One region of the Streptomyces sp. NPDC036815 genome, then DNA from elsewhere that is predicted to be linked to it. Evidence: riboswitches for the same ligand, from Rfam matches in the RefSeq annotation. Region 1 holds a riboswitch; the other holds the start of a gene.

Region 1 (9,890 bases):
ACCCGGTACAGGGTGCGGGGCACCCTGCTCACTCTCCAGTGTGCAGGGTGCCCCGGCGTTTCGTACGTACGAACAAAAGCGTACGAAATTACTTCAGACCCGCGTACAGGGGGTGCTTGTCGGCCAGGGCCGTCACACGGGTCTTGAGCGCGGCCGCGTCGAAGCCCGGCTTGAGGGCCTCGGCGATGATGTCGGCGACCTCGCGGAAGTCCTCCTCGCCGAACCCGCGGGTCGCGAGCGCGGGCGTGCCGATCCGCAGGCCCGAGGTGACCATCGGGGGGCGCGGGTCGTTCGGGACCGCGTTGCGGTTGACCGTGATGCCGACCTCGTGGAGGCGGTCCTCGGCCTGCTGGCCGTCGAGCTCGGAGTCGCGCAGGTCCACCAGGACCAGGTGCACGTCCGTGCCGCCGGAGGCCACGCCGACACCGGCGGCCTTGGCGTCGTCCCGCACCAGGCGCTCGGCCAGGATGCGGGCGCCGTCCAGGGTGCGCTGCTGGCGCTCCTTGAACTCCTCGGACGCGGCGACCTTGAAGGAGACGGCCTTCGCGGCGATCACGTGCTCCAGGGGGCCGCCCTGGAAGCCGGGGAAGACCGCGGAGTTCAGCTTCTTCGCGAACTCCTTGTCGCGGGCCAGGATGATGCCGCCGCGCGGGCCGCCGAGCGTCTTGTGCGTGGTGGAGGTGACCACGTCCGCGTACGGCACCGGGTTCGGGTGCAGACCGGCGGCGACGAGCCCGGCGAAGTGCGCCATGTCGACCCACAGCTTCGCGCCGACCTCGTCGGCGATCCGGCGGAACTCGGCGAAGTCCAGCTGACGCGGGTAGGCGGACCAGCCCGCGATGATCACCTTGGGGCTGTTCTCCTTGGCCAGGCGCTCGACCTCGGCCATGTCGACCAGACCGGCCTCGTCCACGTGGTAGGCGACCACGTTGAACTGCTTGCCGGAGAAGTTCAGGCGCATGCCGTGGGTGAGGTGGCCGCCGTGCGCCAGGTCCAGGCCGAGGATCGTGTCTCCGGGCTGGGCGATCGCGAAGAGGGCGGCCTGGTTGGCGGAGGCGCCGGAGTGCGGCTGGACGTTCGCGTACTCGGCGCCGAACAGGTCCTTGACCCGGTCGATCGCGAGTCGCTCGGTCACGTCCACGTGCTCGCAGCCGCCGTAGTAGCGGCGGCCGGGGTAGCCCTCGGCGTACTTGTTGGTGAGGACGGTGCCCTGGGCCTCCATGACGGCGACCGGAGCGAAGTTCTCCGAGGCGATCATTTCCAGGGTGGACTGCTGGCGGTGGAGCTCGGCGTCGACGGCGGCGGCGACGTCCGGGTCGAGCTCGTGGAGGGGGGTGTTCAGAAGCGACATCACACGATCCCTATCGGTATGGGTCAGCCGGCGGTGAATGCGGTGTACTCGTCGGCGGACATCAGCTCGTCCGGCTCGCCCGAGATGCGCACCTTGAACAGCCAACCGCCCTCGAACGGGGCGGAGTTGACCAGTGAGGGGTCTTCGACGACGTCCTGGTTGGCGGCCACGATCTCGCCGGTCACCGGGGCGTAGAGGTCGCTGACCGACTTGGTCGACTCCAGCTCGCCGCAGGACTCGCCCGCGGTCACCGTGTCACCGACCGCGGGGAGCTGGGCGAAGACGACGTCACCGAGCGCGTTGGCCGCGTGCTCCGTGATGCCGACCGTCGCCACGCCGTCCTCGGTGGCCGAGAGCCACTCGTGCTCCTTGCTGTAACGCAGCTGCTGGGGGTTGCTCATGACCTGAATTCTCCTGTACGCGGGTGGGTGCTGCGGAACGGGACTGATGTGCGGGGGATCACGTCCGGGGCGCCGGCCGCCGGTCCCACCGCGGGGACAACGCTACGAGCGTCACTTCTGTCGCTTGTAGAACGGCAGGGCCACGACCTCGTACGGCTCGTGGCTGCCGCGGATGTCCACGCCCACGCCCGGGGTGCCCGGCGCCGCGTGCTCCGCGTCGACGTACGCCATCGCGATCGGCTTGCCCAGCGTCGGGGACGGGGCGCCGGAGGTGACCTCGCCGATGACCTTGCCGTCCAGGACCACGGGGAAGCCCGCGCGCGGGACGCGGCGGCCCTCGGCGATCAGGCCGACGAGCTTGCGCGGCGGGGCGGTCTCGGCACGCTCGCCGGCGGCCGCGAGGGCGGCGCGGCCCACGAAGGCCTCCGACTGCGACGTCTTCTCGAATTTGACCACCCGGCCGAGCCCGGCGTCGAACGGCGTCAGCCCGGCGGTCAGCTCGTGCCCGTACAGCGGCATGCCCGCCTCCAGGCGCAGCGTGTCGCGGCAGGAGAGGCCGGCCGGGACCAGGCCGACGGGCGTGCCCGCCTCCATCAGCGCGCCCCACAGCTTCTCCGCGTCACCGGGGGAGACGAAGAGCTCGAAGCCGTCCTCACCGGTGTAGCCCGTGCGGGCGATGAGGGCGGGGACGCCCGCGACGGTGCCGGGCAGGCCCGCGTAGTACTTCAGGTTGTCCAGGTCCGCGTCGGTCAGCGACTTCAGGATGCCGGAGGACTCCGGGCCCTGGACGGCGAGCAGGGCGTACGCGTCCCGGTCGTCGCGGACCTCGGCGTCGAAGCCGTCGGCGCGGGCGGTCAGCGCGTCGAGCACGACCTGCGCGTTGGAGGCGTTGGCGACGACCATGTACTCGGGGGCCCCGGCCGCACCGAGCCGGTAGACGATCAGGTCGTCCAGGATGCCGCCGTCCTCGGCGACGATCATCGTGTAGCGGGCGCGGCCGACGCCGACGGAGCCGATGTTGCCGACCAGCGCGAAGTTCAGGAAGTCGGCGGCCTCGGGTCCGGTGACCGTGATCTCGCCCATGTGCGACAGGTCGAAGAGGCCGGCCTTGGTGCGTACCGCGTTGTGCTCGTCGCGCTCGCTGGCGTACCGCAGCGGCATGTCCCAGCCCGCGAAATCGGTCATGGTCGCGCCGAGAGACCGATGCACGGCGTCGAGGGCGGTCAGACGGGGGGCAGTGCTCATGAAAGGAACTCCCAGGGCATGACGGGCGAGGTCGATCCTCCCCATCTGTCATCGGAACCTGAGAGGTTCGCCGGAAGTGTCTCGGTGTCCGAGACGCTCGGCTTGCACCTTGGGTGGGACCGCCGGGGCGGCCCGCTTTTCAGATGTGCCTCGCCCGCGCGGTACGGGGCCTGAGAGATTCAAGGGAGGGACTTGCTCCTTCGGCGCCCCGGGCAGCCAGCACTGGCTGGTTCCGGGGACTCTCCCGCGCGGATTCAAACGGCCGGTATGGAGTTGGCGGGCACATCATTGCACGCGACCCTGTCCGGGGGGACCCGTGACCGGCCACGGATCCCGCGGCCCGGACCCGCTTGTGCCGCATTACCTTCTCTTTACACTTGCTGGGGAAGCAGTACGTGACCGCTATGGGGAGGCCGATCACGGTGCGCAGCAGGACCAGTGTCCACGCCATGACCACCGGGGTGGCGACCGCGGCGGTGGCGCTGCCGGAGCAGCCCGCCGCCCCGGCCGCGGAGAGCTGCGGCCCGCTTCCCGTGGCCGTCGTCCGCGACCTCCGCGGACGGGCCGGCCACAGCCCGCGCCGCCTCACCTTCGGCGCGGGCGACCTGGTCGTCGTCTCCGGGCTGCCCGGCGGCGGAAAGTCGACCCTGATGCGGCAGGCCGTCACCGGGCCGCGCATCGACTCCCAGGACACCCGCGACCGCTGGGCCCGCCGCATGCCGCGCCTGCTGCCGTACGCGCTCTACCGCCCCCTGGTCCGCCTCGCGCACTACGCGGGACTGCGCCGCACCCTGCGCTCGGGGGTGAGCGTCGTCGTGCACGACTGCGGCACCCAGGCCTGGGTGCGCCACTGGCTCGCCCGCGAGGCCGCCCGGCGCGGCGCGGCCCTGCACCTGCTGCTCCTCGACGTGCCGGTGGAGACGGCGCTCCAGGGCCAGCACGAGCGCGGCCGCGGCGTCTCGCGGTACGCCTTCGCGCGCCACCGCAGGACGGTCGGCCGCCTCGTCGGCGCCGCCGAGCGCGGCGAGCTGCCGCGCGGCTGCGGCTCGGCGGTGCTCCTCGACCGGGCGGCGGCGCAGGTCCTGCGGGGGATCGCCTTCGACCGCTGAGCGCCCCGGCGTTAGGGTTCGAGCCGCAGGCAGAGCGGTCGCGAGCAGGGGTTGGACAGATGGACTTTCCGGCGCAGGCACACGCCCATCCCTACGGTGGATGGCCGGGCAACGAACTGGAGGAGGTCCTGGCGGCCTCGCTCGGCGCCCCCGCCGCGGCGGGCGGCCGGATCGTGGAGGTTCTCGGCCGCAGCCAGGTGTGGATCCCGCTGCCGAGCGGCGGCGGCCCCGACAGCGGCACCCTGGACCTGCCGACCCTGGAGATCGAGGGTCAGGCGTACGTCCCCGTCTTCAGCTCCGCACAGCAGTTCCGCCAGGCCCTGGGCGAGGCGGCGGACCGGATGGGCCACACCGTGGCGCCCGCCGTGGAGTTCGCCCGCGGCCTCCCGCCGCAGCTGGGCATCGCGCTGAACCCGGACGGCACCGTCGGCGTCCCGCTGCCGCCGCCCGCCGTCGCCGAGCTCTGCCGGGCCGGCCGCTCCGAGCTGGACGGGCCCGCCACCGGCGGCCGGGTGAAGCTGTACGAGCCGGACTGGCAGCACGACCCGGTGGACTTCCTGGCCGCCGCGGCCCGGGAGTTCGAGGCGGCCGGGGTCGTCCGCACCGCCCGCCGCTGCCTGGCCTCCGTCGAGACCGACGAGCCGACGCTCTTCGTCGGCGTCGAGCTGTCCACCTGGGACGGCAACGCCCGCGACCTCCCCATGGAGGCCCTGGGCCGCGCCCTCGGCCAGGTGCCGGCCCCGTGGCCGGTGAACCTGGTACTCCTCGACGTGGCACAGGACCCGGTGGGCGACTGGCTGCGCGCCCGGGTGCGGCCGTTCTACCACCGCGGGGCCTGAGGTGTCGTACGTCAAGTCCGGGCCCGGATCGCCGCTTAAGCTGGTTCCATGACCCGGTCGGGGCACGTCCGTGCCCGGCGACGGGTTCTCGGGTACGACGGGTTCTCGGGTAGTCGGGCACGAAGCGAAGGGGCGGTTACGGGTGAGTGCGTCGGGCACGGCCGCGGGCGATGGGGTCTCCCCTGCACGAGCTGGCTCGGGCGCCGGGGGGCAGGTCGAGCAGCTGCTGCGCCAGGTGACGCCCGGGCGCTACGACGCCTATGAGGCGCTGCTGCGCGCCCTCGCCGCCGACCAGGTGTGGATGCTGCTCTGGCACGGCCAGGCCGGCTCGCCCGACGCCCAGTACGGGAACATGGAGGTCGAGGGGATCGGCTACGCCCCCTGTGTGACCTCCGCCCAGGAGCTCTCCGCCAGTGGCTGGAACCGCAGCTACGAAGTGGTGCGCGGTCTCGACATCGCCCGCACCCTCTACCCCGACCACTACGGCCTCTGGCTGAATCCGCACGCGCCCGGCGGCGGCGTCGGCATCCCCTGGCTGGATCTGCGCCGCATGGCCTCGGGCCTGGACCTGCTGCCCGCGGGACCCCTGCGGCTCACCGAGCCGAGCATCGAGATCCCCCAGTTCTACGCGCTGCTCACGCAGAACGCGCACCGCACCCCGATGGTCCGCTCGCTGCGCCGCGCCTGGGTGCAGCCCGCGCTCGGTGCGCCCTATCTGGCCATCGGTCTCGACGTGTACGACACGTCACCGGCGTCCGTGGACGCGATCCGCACGATGATGCAGCAGTCCATTCCGGCCGTCCCGGAGGGCCTGCCCGTCTCGACGGTCGCGATGTCCGACGACTACGACCCGGTCGCGATGTGGCTGCGCGCCAACGCCCGGCCGTTCTACGACCGCGAGGCACAGGCGGCCCCGGCGCCGGCGAGCGGTTACGGCTACCCCGCGCCGTACTGAGCAGCGCCGACGGATGCGATGTCCGTTGTGATGCGGGTGGGGCCCTATGGACCCCGGTGAAGCATTGCACCCCAACTGCCCCGTGTTCGCCCCTCGTTCACTGGCGTCCGGATAACGGAACACCTCGATCAGCATCACGGTTGCGCATCCTTTCCCCGTCAAGTCTGGTAACAGATCGCGACGTGGATGAAGACTCCCGCTCCAAGGGGCCTTCGCCCCTGTGTACGACGGACTGATCACGTCGCTACAGCGGCAAGTGCGGGCCGGTCACCACCGGTTGAGAGGGGTCCCTGCCACGATGACGGCACCATTGCATGACACACCTGCGGACGCGGACCCGACCGAGGACGTCGCCCCCGCAGTTGATGCAGGGGTGAAAAAGGTCGAGGGCCGGTCCCTCAAGCAGATCGCCTGGAACCGCCTGAAGCGGGACAAGGTCGCCCTGGCGGGCGGCATCACGGTGTTGGTACTGGTGCTGGTCGCCGTCTTCGCGCCGCTGATCGTGAACCTGCTGGGTCACCCGCCCAACGACTTCAACCAGGACAAGCTCGACGAGCTGACCGGTCTGCCCAAGGGCGATCTCGGCGGCGTGAGCGGCGACTTCCTCTTCGGCGTCGAGCCGAACAAGGGCCGCGACGTCTTCAGCCGGATCGTCTTCGGCGCGCGGATCTCGCTGCTGGTCGCGTTCCTCGCGGCGATCGTGGCCGTGGCGCTCGGGACCCTCTTCGGGATCATCGCCGGCTACTTCGGCGGCTGGATCGACGCGCTCATCAGCCGCGTGATGGACGTGCTGCTCTCCTTCCCGCAGCTGCTCTTCATCATCTCGCTGGTCTCCGTGCTCCCCGACGACCTGCTCGGCCTCGAAGGCACCAGCGTGCGCGTCGCGATCCTCGTCATGGTCATCGGCTTCTTCGGCTGGCCGTACGTCGGACGGATCGTCAGGGGCCAGACGCTTTCGCTCCGTGAGCGCGAGTACGTCGAGGCGGCCCGCAGCCTCGGCGGCGGCAAGCGCCACATCCTCTTCCGTGAACTGCTGCCCAACCTGGTCGCCCCCATCACCGTCTACGCGACGCTGATGATCCCGACCAACATCCTCACGGAGGCGGCCCTCAGCTTCCTCGGCGCCGGCGTCAAGCCGCCGACGGCCTCGTGGGGCGGCATGCTGCGCGACGCGCTCAAGACGTACGAGCACGACCCGATGTTCATGGTCTTCCCGGGCGTCACGATCTTCATCACCGTCCTGGCCTTCAACCTCTTCGGCGACGGGCTGCGCGACGCGCTCGACCCGAAGGGGACGCGCTAGAAGGTCCCAACTGGCTTGCCCCTGCCGCATGTCAGGTGGCTTTAACCATGGTTCTCCGGCAGCTCAAGGCCAGGGACCGCGAATCTCGGAGGTTACGAGAAAATGCCCACAGTTTCCTCGAAACGACGGCTCACCAGTGGTGCGGCCCTCGTCGTCGCGGCACTGGTGACCACCACGGCGTGCGGCGGCGGTGACGGTGACGACAGCGACTCCAAGGGTGCCGGTTACAACGCGGCGCTGAACAAGGTCGCCAACCCTTCCAAGAAGAAGGGAGGCACGCTGAAGATGGTCGGCAAGCAGGACCTGGACTCCGCCGACCCGCAGCGCGCCTACTACGGCATGACGTGGGACTTCATGCGCTTCTACACCCGGCAGCTGGTGACCTACGACACCAAGCCGGGCAAGGCGGGCACGAAGCTGGTCCCCGACCTCGCCACGTCCACGGCGAAGATCTCGGACGACGGCAAGACCTACACGTACAAGCTGCGTTCCGGCCTGACGTGGGAGGACGGCTCCAAGCTGACCTCCAAGGACATCAAGTACGGCATCGAGCGCACCTGGGCGACGGACACCATCACCGGTGGTCCGGGCTACATCCGCCAGACGCTCGACCCCAAGGGCAAGTACAAGGGCCCCTACAAGGACAAGGGCGGCCTCGACGCGATCGAGACCCCCGACGACCAGACGATCATCTTCAAACTGCCCAAGCGCAACGGTGACTTCGAGCAGTTCCTGGCCATGCCCACCGGCTCGCCGGTGAAGGAGGCCAAGGACACCAAGGCCAAGTACACCCAGCGGCCGTTCTCGGCGGGCCCGTACAAGTTCCAGCAGTACAAGTCGAACAAGAAGATCGTGCTGGTCCGCAACGACAAGTGGAAGAAGTCCTCGGACCCGATCCGCGCGGCCCTGCCCGACAAGATCGACGTGACGATCTCCGCCAACCAGGAGGAGAACGACAAGAAGTTGATGGAGGGCGACTTCGACGTCGACCTCAACGGCACGGGCATGACCCAGTCCGGCCGCGTCAGCGCCGTCACGGACCACCGCGGCAACGTCGACAACATGCACACGTCCTTCGTGCGCTACGTCGCGCTGATCCACAACGCCAAGCCCTTCGACAACGTGCACTGCCGCAAGGCCGTGTTCTACGCGACGGACTTCGCGAGCATCCAGCAGACCCGCGGCGGCAAGGTCGCGGCCGGTGACATCGCCAACAGCACCTTCCCCGTGGCGATCCCCGGCTACAGCAAGTACGACCCGTACGGCGTCCTCGCGCGCAAGGGCAAGCCGGACGCCGCCAAGGCCAAGGACGAGCTGAAGCAGTGCGACAAGCCGGGCGGCTTCACCACCAAGCTCACCGCCCGCAGCAACAACCCGGGTGAGGTCGACGCCGCCGAGGCGCTGCAGCAGTCGCTAGGCAAGGTCGGCATCAAGGTCCAGGTCGACTCGCTCGACGGCGCCGACACCTCCAGCATCACCGGCTCGCCGTCCGTCGTGAAGAAGCGCGGCTACGGCATGACGATGAGCGGCTGGGGCCCGGACTTCCCCTCCGGCCAGGGCTACGCGCAGCCGCTGTTCGACAGCCGCTTCCTGAACCCGACCGGTAACTACAACGAGTCGCAGATCAAGGACAAGAAGGTCGACGCGCTCTTCGACAAGGCGATCGCGGAGACCGACCCGGCCAAGGCCGGCGAGGTCTACAAGGAACTCGACAAGAAGATCCTCGACCAGGCCGACTGGATGCCCTTCCTCTACGAGAAGAACATCACCTGGCGCGGGTCGCGGCTGACCAACGCCTACATGTCCGACGGCTACAACGGCCGTTACGACTACGCCTCGCTCGGCGTCCTCAAGTAATTCCCGCAAGGGAAAACGTAGTTGCTCGTTCCACCGCCGCCGAATCCCGCCAGTCCGAAGGGCAGGTGATGGCCCCGGGCGATGGCCGGAGCTCCTCACAAGGGGGCTCCGGCCACCGCCGGGCCGCGCACAGTGCTTGCTTATCTCATCCGGCGCCTGATCGCCGTAATCATCATGGTGCTGGTCGTACTGCTCGCGACCTTCACCGTCTTCTTCATGCTGCCCAAGTGGGCGGGACAGGACATCGCCGTCCTCTTCGCCGGCAAGGCCACCGGAGCCGAGCAGATCGAAGGCATCCGGACCAAACTGGGACTCGACGACCCGCTGCTCGTCCAGTTCTGGGAGTTCATCAAGGGCATCCCGATGGGGCGCGACTACGTCAACGGCAGTGACGTCACGCACTGCCCCGCGCCCTGCTTCGGCTACTCCTTCCGCACCGAGGCGCCCGTCTGGGAGACCCTCAAGGACGCGCTGCCCGTCACCGGCGCGCTCGCCGCGGGCGCCTGCGTCCTGTGGCTCGCCGCGGGTGTCGCCACCGGTGTGGTCTCCGCCCTCAAGCGGGGTTCCATCTGGGACCGCTCCGCGATGACCGTCGCCCTCGGCGGCGTCTCGCTCCCCGTCTTCTTCACCGGCATGATCGCGATGGGCATCTTCGTCCACAACCTCGGCTGGGTGAAGATCGCGGACAGCCTCAGCACCGACGACTCGGCCGGCGTCTGGCTCCAGACGCTGATCCTGCCGTGGATCGTCCTCGCCTTCCTCAACGCCGCGATGTACGCCCGCCTCACCAGAGCCACCATGCTCGAAGTGCTCGGCGAGGACTACATCCG
Region 2 (9,890 bases), on a different contig from region 1:
GCTGTTCGTGCTCGGCCTCGGCCTGGCCATTCAGGTGCGGTCCAACAACGACAGCAGCGCACTGCGCGGAGCGAGACAAGAAGATCTCGTACGCATCCTCGATGAACTGGATGACCGAACTCAGCGTCTGGAAGAAGAGAAGCGACGCCTCGAGGACCAGAGGACCGGGCTGGAGAACAGCTCGGACCAGGCCGAAGAGGCTCGCAAGCAGACGGTCGAGCGGGAGAGGCAACTCGGCATCCTGGCAGGCACGGTGGCGGCCCAGGGGCCCGGCATCACCCTGACCATCGAGGACAAGAAGGGGGCGGTCGAGGCGGACATGCTGCTCGACGCCATTCAGGAGCTGCGCGCCGCCGGCGCCGAGGCGATCCAGATCAATGACGTACGCGTCGTGGCCAACACCTACCTGGCGGACGCCGGTGGCGGTGGCGTGCGGGTGGACGGCCACAAGGTCGGTGAGCCGTACCTCTTCAAGGTGATCGGCAAGCCGCAGGATCTCGAACCTGCGCTGAACATCCCGGGAGGTGTGGTGCAGACTCTGGAGAAGGAGCAGGCCACGGTGACCGTGGAACGCTCGGAGAAGATCATTGTGAACGCCTTGCGACCTGCGAAGCGGCCTGACTACGCTCGGTCGTCCTCCGAGTGAGGGGCGGACGCATGGGGGCCGCGAGGCGAGGGCATGAGGTTGCGGGGGGTCGGCGCACCGGAAGCGTGGTGCGTGGTGGAAACTGTTTGGTGGCCACGGACGTTGTGAGGATGTCTGGCTCACCGATGAATGCCGGTGTGTGCAATCAGGGTTCGTCCTGCCCCACGGGCGGGTCTGTTTCGGTCAAGGGGAATCGCCCGTGAAGTTGTTTGCGAAGTTGTTCGGCAAGAGCGCACGAGAGGACAGCGGCAATCCAGCCACTGCCCGTCACCGTGCCCCACGCCATGGAGATGCCGAGGAGCAGGGCGCGGGGCGCCCGATGTTCCGCGATCAGGTCGCTGGTCCAGGTGGTGACATTTCGGGCGGACAGGGCGCGTCATCTGTTGACCCTGCCGGTCCCGGCCGCATAGGTTTCGGGGAACCTTCAACCTCAGGTACGGGTGGAGGGTTCACCTCCGGCCCGTACGCATCGAATGCCCCCGCGGGGCAGCCACGGCAGGAGGACCCGTCCATGGCCCTGGTGTGTACGAGGTGCGGGAACCGCAACGCCGAGGCGAGCCGGTTCTGCTCCAACTGCGGTGCGCCGCTGCGGGCCGGAGCCGCGCCGGAGCGTCCGTCCGAGACCACCTCGACGATCTCCATCTCGGGCCTGGAGGCCTACGACGCCGAGACGACGGGGCAGACCCAGTCTCCCGCGCTGTCTCCGGAGGCCCAGGCGGCGGTGGACGCGCTGCCGCTCGGTTCCGCGCTGCTCGTCGTGCGCCGGGGTCCGAACTCGGGCAGTCGTTTCCTGCTCGACGGCGAGCTGACCACGGCGGGGCGGCACCCGCAGAGCGACATCTTCCTGGACGACGTGACGGTGTCGCGTCGTCACGTGGAGTTCCGTCGGGTCCAGGACGGTTCCTTCACCGTCGCGGACGTGGGCAGCCTCAACGGCACGTACGTCAACCGTGAGCGCATCGATTCGGTCGCGCTTTCGAACGGCGACGAGGTGCAGATCGGCAAGTACCGCCTGGTCTTCTACGCGAGCCAGCGGGCCGTCGGCCTCTGAGCCCTCCCCCAGGCGCCGTCCGGGGGGACAACCCCCAGGGAAGGTCCATGCTTCAAACACCGAGGGGCGGTGCCGACATCGGCACCGCCGTCGCGGACCGTCGGCTGATGAGCATCGGCACGGTGCTGAACGAGCTGCGTGACGAATTTCCCGAGGTCACGATCTCCAAGATCCGCTTTCTGGAGTCCGAGGGGCTCATCGAGCCGCAGCGGACCCCGTCCGGGTACCGGAAGTTCAGCCCGCCGGACGTCGAGCGGCTCGCTCAGGTCCTGCGGATGCAGCGGGACCACTATCTGCCGCTCAAGGTCATCCGGGAGCACCTCGACGCGCTGGAGCGCGGTGAGCGGCCCCCGATGCCGTCTCTGGGGCGTCAGCGGGACGGTGGGGACGCGCAGGGCCAGGACGAGGCCGAGGGGCCGACGGCGGCCCGCGTGGGCCGTGCCGAGCTCCTGGCCGCCGCGGAGATCGACGAGGTGCAGCTCGGCGAGTGGGAATCGTACGGGCTGGTCGCGCCGCTGCCGGACGGCGGATACGACGCGGAGGCCGTCACGGTCGCCACGCTCGTCGTCGAACTCGGTCGATTCGGTATCGAGCCACGCCATCTGCGGGCCATGAAGGCCGCCGCCGAGCGGGAGGCCGGGCTCGTCGACCAGGTGGTCGCACCACTGCGACGGCACCGCAATCCGCAGACCAGGGCCCATGCCGAGGCCCGGACCAAGGAGCTCGCCGGGCTCACCGGCAGGCTCCATTCGGCGCTCGTGCAGACGGCGCTCGGCGTCAGACTGCCCTGACTCGGAGCATGCCCGACCGCTACTCGGCGGGTGCCCGACTACCCAAACCTGCCAGCCACGTCCTAGGGTTGCTGTGTGAACGAGCTCGACGTCGTAGGTGTCCGGGTCGAAATGCCCTCCAACCAGCCGATCGTGCTCCTGCGTGAAGTGGGAGGCGACCGGTACCTCCCCATCTGGATCGGACCAGGTGAGGCAACAGCCATCGCCTTCGCGCAGCAGGGCATGGCACCCGCACGGCCGCTGACCCACGACCTGTTCAAGGACGTGCTGGAAGCGGTGGGCCAGGAGCTCTCCGAAGTGCGCATCACCGACCTGCGGGAAGGGGTCTTCTACGCGGAGCTGGTGTTCGCCAGTGGTGTCGAGGTGAGCGCGCGGCCGTCCGACGCCATAGCGCTGGCGCTGCGCACCGGGACGCCGATCTTCGGCAGCGACGGTGTCCTCGACGACGCCGGCATCGCGATCCCGGACGAGCAGGAGGACGAGGTGGAGAAGTTCCGCGAGTTCCTCGATCAGATCTCGCCCGAGGACTTCGGTACCAACAGCCAGTGAGCCGCTTCCAGCGGCCCGCGTCGGACCATTCGGCTAGCCTTTCCCCGCGGTGCGATACGGGAAACCACTCTCAGGGTGATATCACTCGGCGTGCCGAGTGTGGCGATCGTTGACGAGCCCCTGGCGACTGCCTACCGTCGAGAAGGCAGGTCAAGGAGGGAGGTCGGCGTGAGAAGCAGCGGCGACGGTACGGCGGTGGACGGTGGTTACCCGCTCCACGGCGGTGCCTCCGATCACTCTCCGAATCGACCGATGGCGGTCCAGGGGAGCGGGGACGCGACGTCCGGACACGAGCAGATCGGCTACCGCGGTCCCACCGCGTGCGCGGCCGCGGGCATCACCTACCGACAGCTCGACTACTGGGCCCGTACCGGTCTGGTCGAGCCCAGTGTGCGCGCCGCGGGCGGCTCGGGGACACAGCGGCTGTACAGCTTCCGCGACGTGGTCGTCCTGAAGATCGTGAAGCGGTTCCTCGACACCGGTGTGTCGCTGCAGAACATCCGGACGACGGTCCAGCACCTGCGGGAGCGCGGGTTCCGGGACCTGGAGCGGATGACGCTGATGAGCGACGGGGCGACCGTCTACGAATGCACGTCGTCCAGCGAGGTCCACGACCTGCTCCAGGGCGGTCAGGGGGTCTTCGGGATCGCCGTGGGCGTCGTCTGGCGCGATGTCGAGGCCGCGCTGTCCCAGCTGCACGGGGAGCGTGTCGACACCGGCGAGACCCTCATCGGGCACAACCCGGCCGACGAACTGGCCAGGCGCCGCAACAAGGCCGTCTGAGCACGTCCCGCACCGGCTCCAGGGCCCTGCGACGCCGCGTTGTCAGTGGCATAGGGCAGCATCAGAGCTGTGAGAAGCGCGCCGACGATCCTGCATCTGGACATGGATGCCTTCTACGCGTCCGCGGAGCAGGCCGCGAAGCCGAGTCTGCGCGGAAAAGCCGTGGTGGTGGGCGGTCTGGGGCCGCGGGGTGTGGTCGCCACCGCTTCGTATGAGGCGCGTCGTTTCGGCGTGCACTCGGCGATGCCCATGGGGCAGGCGCGGCGGCTCGCGCCGAACGCCGCCTATCTCGTGCCGCGCTTCGGGCTGTATCGCGAGGTCAGCGAGCAGGTGATGGGGCTGCTGCGGCAGCTGTCGCCGCTCGTGGAGCCGCTCAGCCTGGATGAGGCCTTCGTGGATCTGGAGGCCGGCGGCGTCGCCGACGACGCGGAGACGGCGCGTGCGGTGGGGGAGCGGCTGCGGGCGGACATCAGGGCGGTGACCGGTCTTACCGGGTCGGTGGGGCTCGCCGTCTCCAAGATGCTGGCCAAGATCGCCTCCGAGGAGGCCAAGCCGGACGGACTCAGGCTGATAGCACCGGGGTCGGAGCGGGCGCTGCTCGGGCCCATGTCGGTGCGCATCCTGCCCGGGGTGGGGCCGGCCACGGGTGATCATCTGCGGCGGGCCGGCATCACCACGGTGGAGGAACTCGCCGAGGCGGGCGAGGACGAGCTCGTACGGCTCCTCGGGAAGGCGCACGGGGGCTCGCTGTACGGGATGGCGCTCGCGCACGACGAGCGGCCCGTGGTCGCCGAGCGGGACACGAAGTCGGTCAGTGTCGAGGACACGTACGACGTGGACATCCACGACCGGGTACGGGTGCGGGGCGAGGTCGCGCGGCTCGCCGAGCGGTGTGTGCAGCGGTTGCGGGCGGCGGGGCACTCGGGGCGGACCATCGTGCTGAAGGTGCGGCGGTTCGACTTCTCGACGCTGACGCGGTCCGAGACGCTGCGCGGACCCACGGACGACCCCGGGGTGGTGCGGGAGGCCGCCGCGCGGCTGCTTGAGTCGGTGGACACCACGGGCGGGGTACGGCTCCTCGGCGTGGGCGTATCGGGCCTCACGGACTACACGCAGGAGGACCTCTTCGCGCAGGCGCAGGCCCAGGCCGCCGAGGTCGAGGCGGAGGCGGCGTCGGCGGCGGCCGGGAGCGTCACGGAGGCGGAGCCCGAGGGCGCCGGGAGCGGGGACGGCGTGCCGGGGGAGCCGGTGCCGGGCGAGCAGGCGGGGGAGAGCGCCGAGGAGCCGGTGGCGCCGGCCGAGCGGCGGTGGTCGGCCGGTCACGACGTGCGCCATGCCGAGTACGGGCACGGGTGGGTGCAGGGGAGCGGTCTCGGGCGGGTGACGGTGCGCTTCGAGACGCCGTACTCGCCGCCTGGGCGGGTGCGGACGTTCCGGACGGAGGACCCGGACCTGGTGCCCGCCGAGCCGTTGCCGCTGGTCGCCGCGGAGGCACCGGAGGAGGCCGGGGAGGCGGGAACTGAGGCGGGGCTCGAGGAGGTGTCCAGAACGGCTCGCGCGCAGGTGGGGAATCAGGGCTGAGACGGGCCGGCCCGAAAGGGGCGGCGCCGGGTCAGGGGGAGTCCGTGCCAGCGATGCGGCCGAAGTCCTGGTCGGGTGGTGGGGACTGTGGTGGTGTCGTGTCCAGGCCGTAGTGGTGGTAGAGCTGGAGTTCCTGCTCGGGCGAGAGGTGGCGGCCGACTCCGAAGTCGGGGGCGTCCCTGATGAGGGCGCGGTCGAAGGGAATGCGCAGGGTGCCGTCCCCGACCAGCTCGCTCGGCTCCAGGGGCACGAAGGCGTCGCGGCTGAACAGGCCGGTGCGTATGGCCGCCCATTCCGGGGCGCCGGTGGCGTCGTCGAGGTACACCTCGTCGATGGTGCCGATCTTGGTCCCGTTTCGGTCGAACGCCTTGCGGCCGATCAGGTTGCGCGGATCGATGTCGGTCTGCACGGGCCCTCCAGCTGGTCGCGGCCTGACGAAATCGGGTGCAACTCATCCTTATTCGTTCGTAGTCACTACGAAAGAGCACTTCGGGGCAGGTGGCCACTCGAGGGATCGGCCATGGTCCTCGCTGGTAGGCTGGCTTCTGGCCGCTGACCCCGTGCGGGAGAGCTCTCCGGAACACACTTTCCGGGGGCGCCGAAGGAGCAAATCCTCCCCGGAATCTCTCAGGCACCCGTACCGCACGGACGAGGTCACTCTGGAAAGCAGGGCGGGCGTCGGGCGGGCACGTTCCGAACCCTTCCTCACCGACGGTGAAAGCAGCTCTGTCGAGAGACGGGACTGTGAAGCTCTCAGGTTGAGATGACAGAGGGGGAGGCCGTCCGGGTACCCGCGCCGTGGTACCCCTCGCAGGTCGTGCTGACCAGGAGGCCTCCGCAATGACTGCCACCAATCGCATCCCGCTCTCCGAGCTCGAGCAGGGCATCCCCTTCGAGCAGCGGCACATAGGGCCCGATGCGGAAGCGCGGGCCAAAATGCTCGCCCAGGTCGGGTACGGCTCGCTCGACGAGCTGACGGCCGCCGCGGTGCCGGATGTGATCAAGAACGCCGAGGCGCTGAACCTGCCCGGCGCCCGTTCCGAGGCCGAGGTGCTCGCCGAGCTGCGCTCGCTGGCCGACCGGAACCAGGTCCTCGACTCCATGATCGGGCTCGGGTACTACGGGACCTTCACCCCGCCGGTCATCCTGCGGAACGTGATGGAGAACCCCTCCTGGTACACCGCCTACACGCCGTACCAGCCCGAGATCTCGCAGGGGCGGCTCGAGGCGCTGCTCAACTTCCAGACCATGGTCGCCGAGCTGACGGGCCTGCCCACCTCCGGGGCCTCGCTCCTGGACGAGGGCACCGCCGCCGCTGAGGCCATGGCCCTCTCGCGCCGCATGGGCAAGGTCAAGAACGGCGCCTTCGTCGTCGACGCCGACACGCTGCCGCAGACCATCGCCGTGATCCGAACCCGTGCCGAGCCCACCGGCGTGGAGGTGGTCGTCGCCGATCTGAGCGAGGGCATTCCCGCCGAGGTGGCCGAGCGCGGCGTCGTCGGCGTCCTGGTGCAGTACCCGGGCGCCTCCGGTGCCGTACGCGACATCAAGCCGCTCATCGACCAGGCGCACGAGATCGGCGCCGTCGTCACCGTCGCCGCCGACCTGCTCGCCCTGACGCTGCTCACCTCGCCCGGCGAGCTCGGCGCCGACATCGCCGTCGGCACGACCCAGCGCTTCGGCGTGCCGATGGGCTTCGGCGGCCCGCACGCCGGTTACATGGCGGTCCGCGAGAAGTTCGCCCGCAGCCTGCCCGGACGGCTCGTCGGCGTCTCCGTCGACGCCGACGGCAACAAGGCCTACCGCCTCGCGCTGCAGACCCGTGAGCAGCACATCCGCCGCGAGAAGGCCACCAGCAACATCTGTACCGCTCAGGTGCTGCTCGCGGTCATGGCCGGAATGTACGCCGTCTACCACGGGCCCGACGGCCTGAAGTCGATCGCGCGGCGCACCCACCGGTACGCGACGCTGCTCGCGGCGGGCCTGACGGCCGGTGGCGTCGAGGTCGTCCACGGCGCGTACTTCGACACCCTGACCGTGCGCGTCGAGGGCAGGGCCGAGGAGCTCGTCCGTGCCGCCCGCGAGGGTGGCGTGAACATCCACCTGGTCGACGCCGACCACGTCTCCCTCGCCTGCGACGAGACCACCACGCGGGCACAACTGGCCGCCGTGTGGGGAGCGTTCGGGGTCGAGGCCGATGTCGAGGTGCTCGACGCCGACGTCGCGGACACGCTGCCCGCGGGCCTGCTGCGCCAGGACGACTACCTCGCCCACCCGGTCTTCCACCAGCACCGCTCGGAGACGGCGATGCTGCGCTACCTGCGCAAGCTCGCCGACCGTGACTACGCGCTCGACCGCGGCATGATCCCGCTGGGCTCCTGCACCATGAAGCTCAACGCGACCACCGAGATGGAGCCGGTCACCTGGCCCGAGTTCGGCTCGCTGCACCCCTTCGCCCCCGCCCAGCAGGCGCAGGGCTACCTCACGCTCATCCGTGAGCTCGAGGAGCGGCTCGCCGAGGTCACCGGGTACGACAAGGTCTCCCTGCAGCCCAACGCGGGTTCGCAGGGCGAGCTGGCCGGCCTGCTCGCCGTGCGCGGGTACCACCGCGCCAACGGCGACGAGCAGCGCACCGTCTGCCTCATCCCGTCGTCCGCGCACGGCACGAACGCCGCGAGCGCCGTCATGGCGGGCATGAAGGTCGTGGTCGTCAAGACCGCCGACGACGGCGAGATCGACGTCGAGGACCTGCGCGCCAAGATCGAGAAGCACCGTGACGAGCTGGCGGTGCTGATGATCACCTACCCCTCGACGCACGGCGTCTTCGAGGAGCACGTCGCCGACATCTGTGCCCAGGTGCACGAGGCGGGCGGCCAGGTGTACGTCGACGGCGCCAACCTCAACGCCCTGGTGGGCCTGGCCAAGCCGGGCCACTTCGGCGGCGACGTCTCGCACCTCAACCTGCACAAGACCTTCTGCATCCCGCACGGCGGCGGTGGCCCCGGCGTCGGTCCGGTCGGTGTGCGCGAGCACCTCGCGCCGTACCTGCCCAACCACCCGCTGCAGCCCGCCGCGGGGCCCGAGACCGGGGTCGGCCCGATCTCCGCGGCGCCCTGGGGCTCCGCCGGCATCCTGCCGATCTCCTGGTCGTACGTGCGCCTCATGGGCGGCGAGGGCCTCAAGCGGGCCACCCAGGTCGCGGTGCTCTCCGCCAACTACATCGCCAAGCGCCTCGAGCCGCACTTCCCGGTGCTCTACACCGGTCCCGGCGACCTCGTCGCGCACGAGTGCATCATCGATCTGCGGCCGCTCTCCAAGGAGACCGGCGTCAGCGTCGACGACATCGCCAAGCGGCTCATCGACTACGGCTTCCACGCGCCGACCATGTCCTTCCCGGTCGCCGGGACGCTGATGATCGAGCCGACGGAGAGTGAGGACCTGGGCGAGATCGACCGGTTCTGCGAGGCGATGACCGCCATCCGCCGGGAGATCGAGAAGGTCGGCTCCGGCGAGTGGGCCGCCGACGACAACCCGCTGCGGAACGCCCCGCACACCGCCGCCGCGCTGAGCGGTGAGTGGGAGCACGGGTACAGCCGCGAGGAGGCCGTCTTCCCGGCCGGTGTGGTGGCGTCGGACAAGTACTGGCCGCCGGTGCGCCGCATCGACCAGGCGTACGGCGACCGGAACCTGGTCTGCTCCTGCCCGCCGCTGGATGCGTACGAGGACTGATCACCGCGCTCGCACGGCGCGGGCATGCGGCGGGGCCGGTTCGGAGAGTTCTCTCCGGGCCGGCCCCTCGTCTTCTCCGTGGTGCGCTCGTGCGGCTGTGCCAGCGGTGCTCAGGCGGCCGTCATGACGTGATCGGTGCCCAGCGGTCGATGTGGGGCGATGATCTGGCCGTCCGGCAGCAGCTCACCGGTGTCCTCGAAGAGCAGGACGCCGTTGCACAGCAGGCTCCAGCCCTGTTCCGGGTGGCTCGCCATGAGGAGCGCGGCTTCCCGGTCGGCGGAGTCGGCTGTCGGGCACGGTGGTTGGTGCTGGCACATGGAAGGGTTCTTTCGCTGCGATGAGATGGCTGTGACGTCGGTCCTGTGGCTCGATGCGGTGTTCATAACCGCCCCCCGTTGTAGTCGGTCCGATCCCAGTGTTGCCCTCCGCGCGTCAATCCGCAGGGAATTTGCCGCAGCGGCTCCTACTGCTTAATGACGTATCACCCGCGCGGACGGTTCAGCCCAACTTGGCGCACTCTTCGGGTGGTTCGGGGTGGCCTGAGTGGGCTAGTCCACTCGGGTGGGCAGCGCTGTGCCCCGCTGCCGGGGGCGGCGGGGCACGGGAAGCGGACGGGGCGCTGTCAGGCGCGTGAGGTCAGCAGGGGTGCCGGTGTCAGGCGGTGGTTGAGCATCGGAAGGAGTTCGGCGACGCGGTGCGGGCGGTGGGCCGCGATGCCGGGTGGGGCGGGCGCCAGCGGAACGAGCAGGTCGGTGGCGGC

The links. Region 1 has a riboswitch for glycine ahead of gcvT (glycine cleavage system aminomethyltransferase GcvT). Riboswitches for the same ligand answer to the same signal wherever they lie in the genome.
Region 2: another riboswitch for glycine. It lies ahead of gcvP (aminomethyl-transferring glycine dehydrogenase); the one in region 1 lies ahead of gcvT (glycine cleavage system aminomethyltransferase GcvT).

The regions. Positions count from the first base shown of each region.
Region 1 covers NZ_JBVJPW010000021.1:44,517-54,406, forward strand. Annotated here, with positions in the region: gene glyA (serine hydroxymethyltransferase) at 89-1,351, opposite strand; gene gcvH (glycine cleavage system protein GcvH) at 1,375-1,752, opposite strand; gene gcvT (glycine cleavage system aminomethyltransferase GcvT) at 1,864-2,997, opposite strand; glycine riboswitch at 3,033-3,146, opposite strand; glycine riboswitch at 3,147-3,254, opposite strand; gene ACZ69I_RS31340 (AAA family ATPase) at 3,447-4,106, shown strand; gene ACZ69I_RS31345 (enhanced serine sensitivity protein SseB) at 4,166-4,945, shown strand; gene ACZ69I_RS31350 (enhanced serine sensitivity protein SseB C-terminal domain-containing protein) at 5,088-5,900, shown strand; gene ACZ69I_RS31355 (ABC transporter permease) at 6,199-7,203, shown strand; gene ACZ69I_RS31360 (ABC transporter substrate-binding protein) at 7,306-9,060, shown strand; gene ACZ69I_RS31365 (ABC transporter permease) at 9,193-9,890, shown strand, end outside.
Region 2 covers NZ_JBVJPW010000004.1:4,973-14,862, forward strand. Annotated here, with positions in the region: gene ACZ69I_RS10960 (DUF881 domain-containing protein) at 1-646, shown strand, start outside; gene ACZ69I_RS10965 (FHA domain-containing protein) at 729-1,697, shown strand; gene ftsR (transcriptional regulator FtsR) at 1,745-2,488, shown strand; gene ACZ69I_RS10975 (bifunctional nuclease family protein) at 2,564-3,037, shown strand; gene ACZ69I_RS10980 (MerR family transcriptional regulator) at 3,206-3,820, shown strand; gene ACZ69I_RS10985 (DNA polymerase IV) at 3,890-5,401, shown strand; gene ACZ69I_RS10990 (PRC-barrel domain-containing protein) at 5,433-5,810, opposite strand; glycine riboswitch at 5,955-6,054, shown strand; gene gcvP (aminomethyl-transferring glycine dehydrogenase) at 6,242-9,130, shown strand; gene ACZ69I_RS11000 (DUF5999 family protein) at 9,241-9,447, opposite strand; gene ACZ69I_RS11005 (hypothetical protein) at 9,753-9,890, opposite strand, start outside.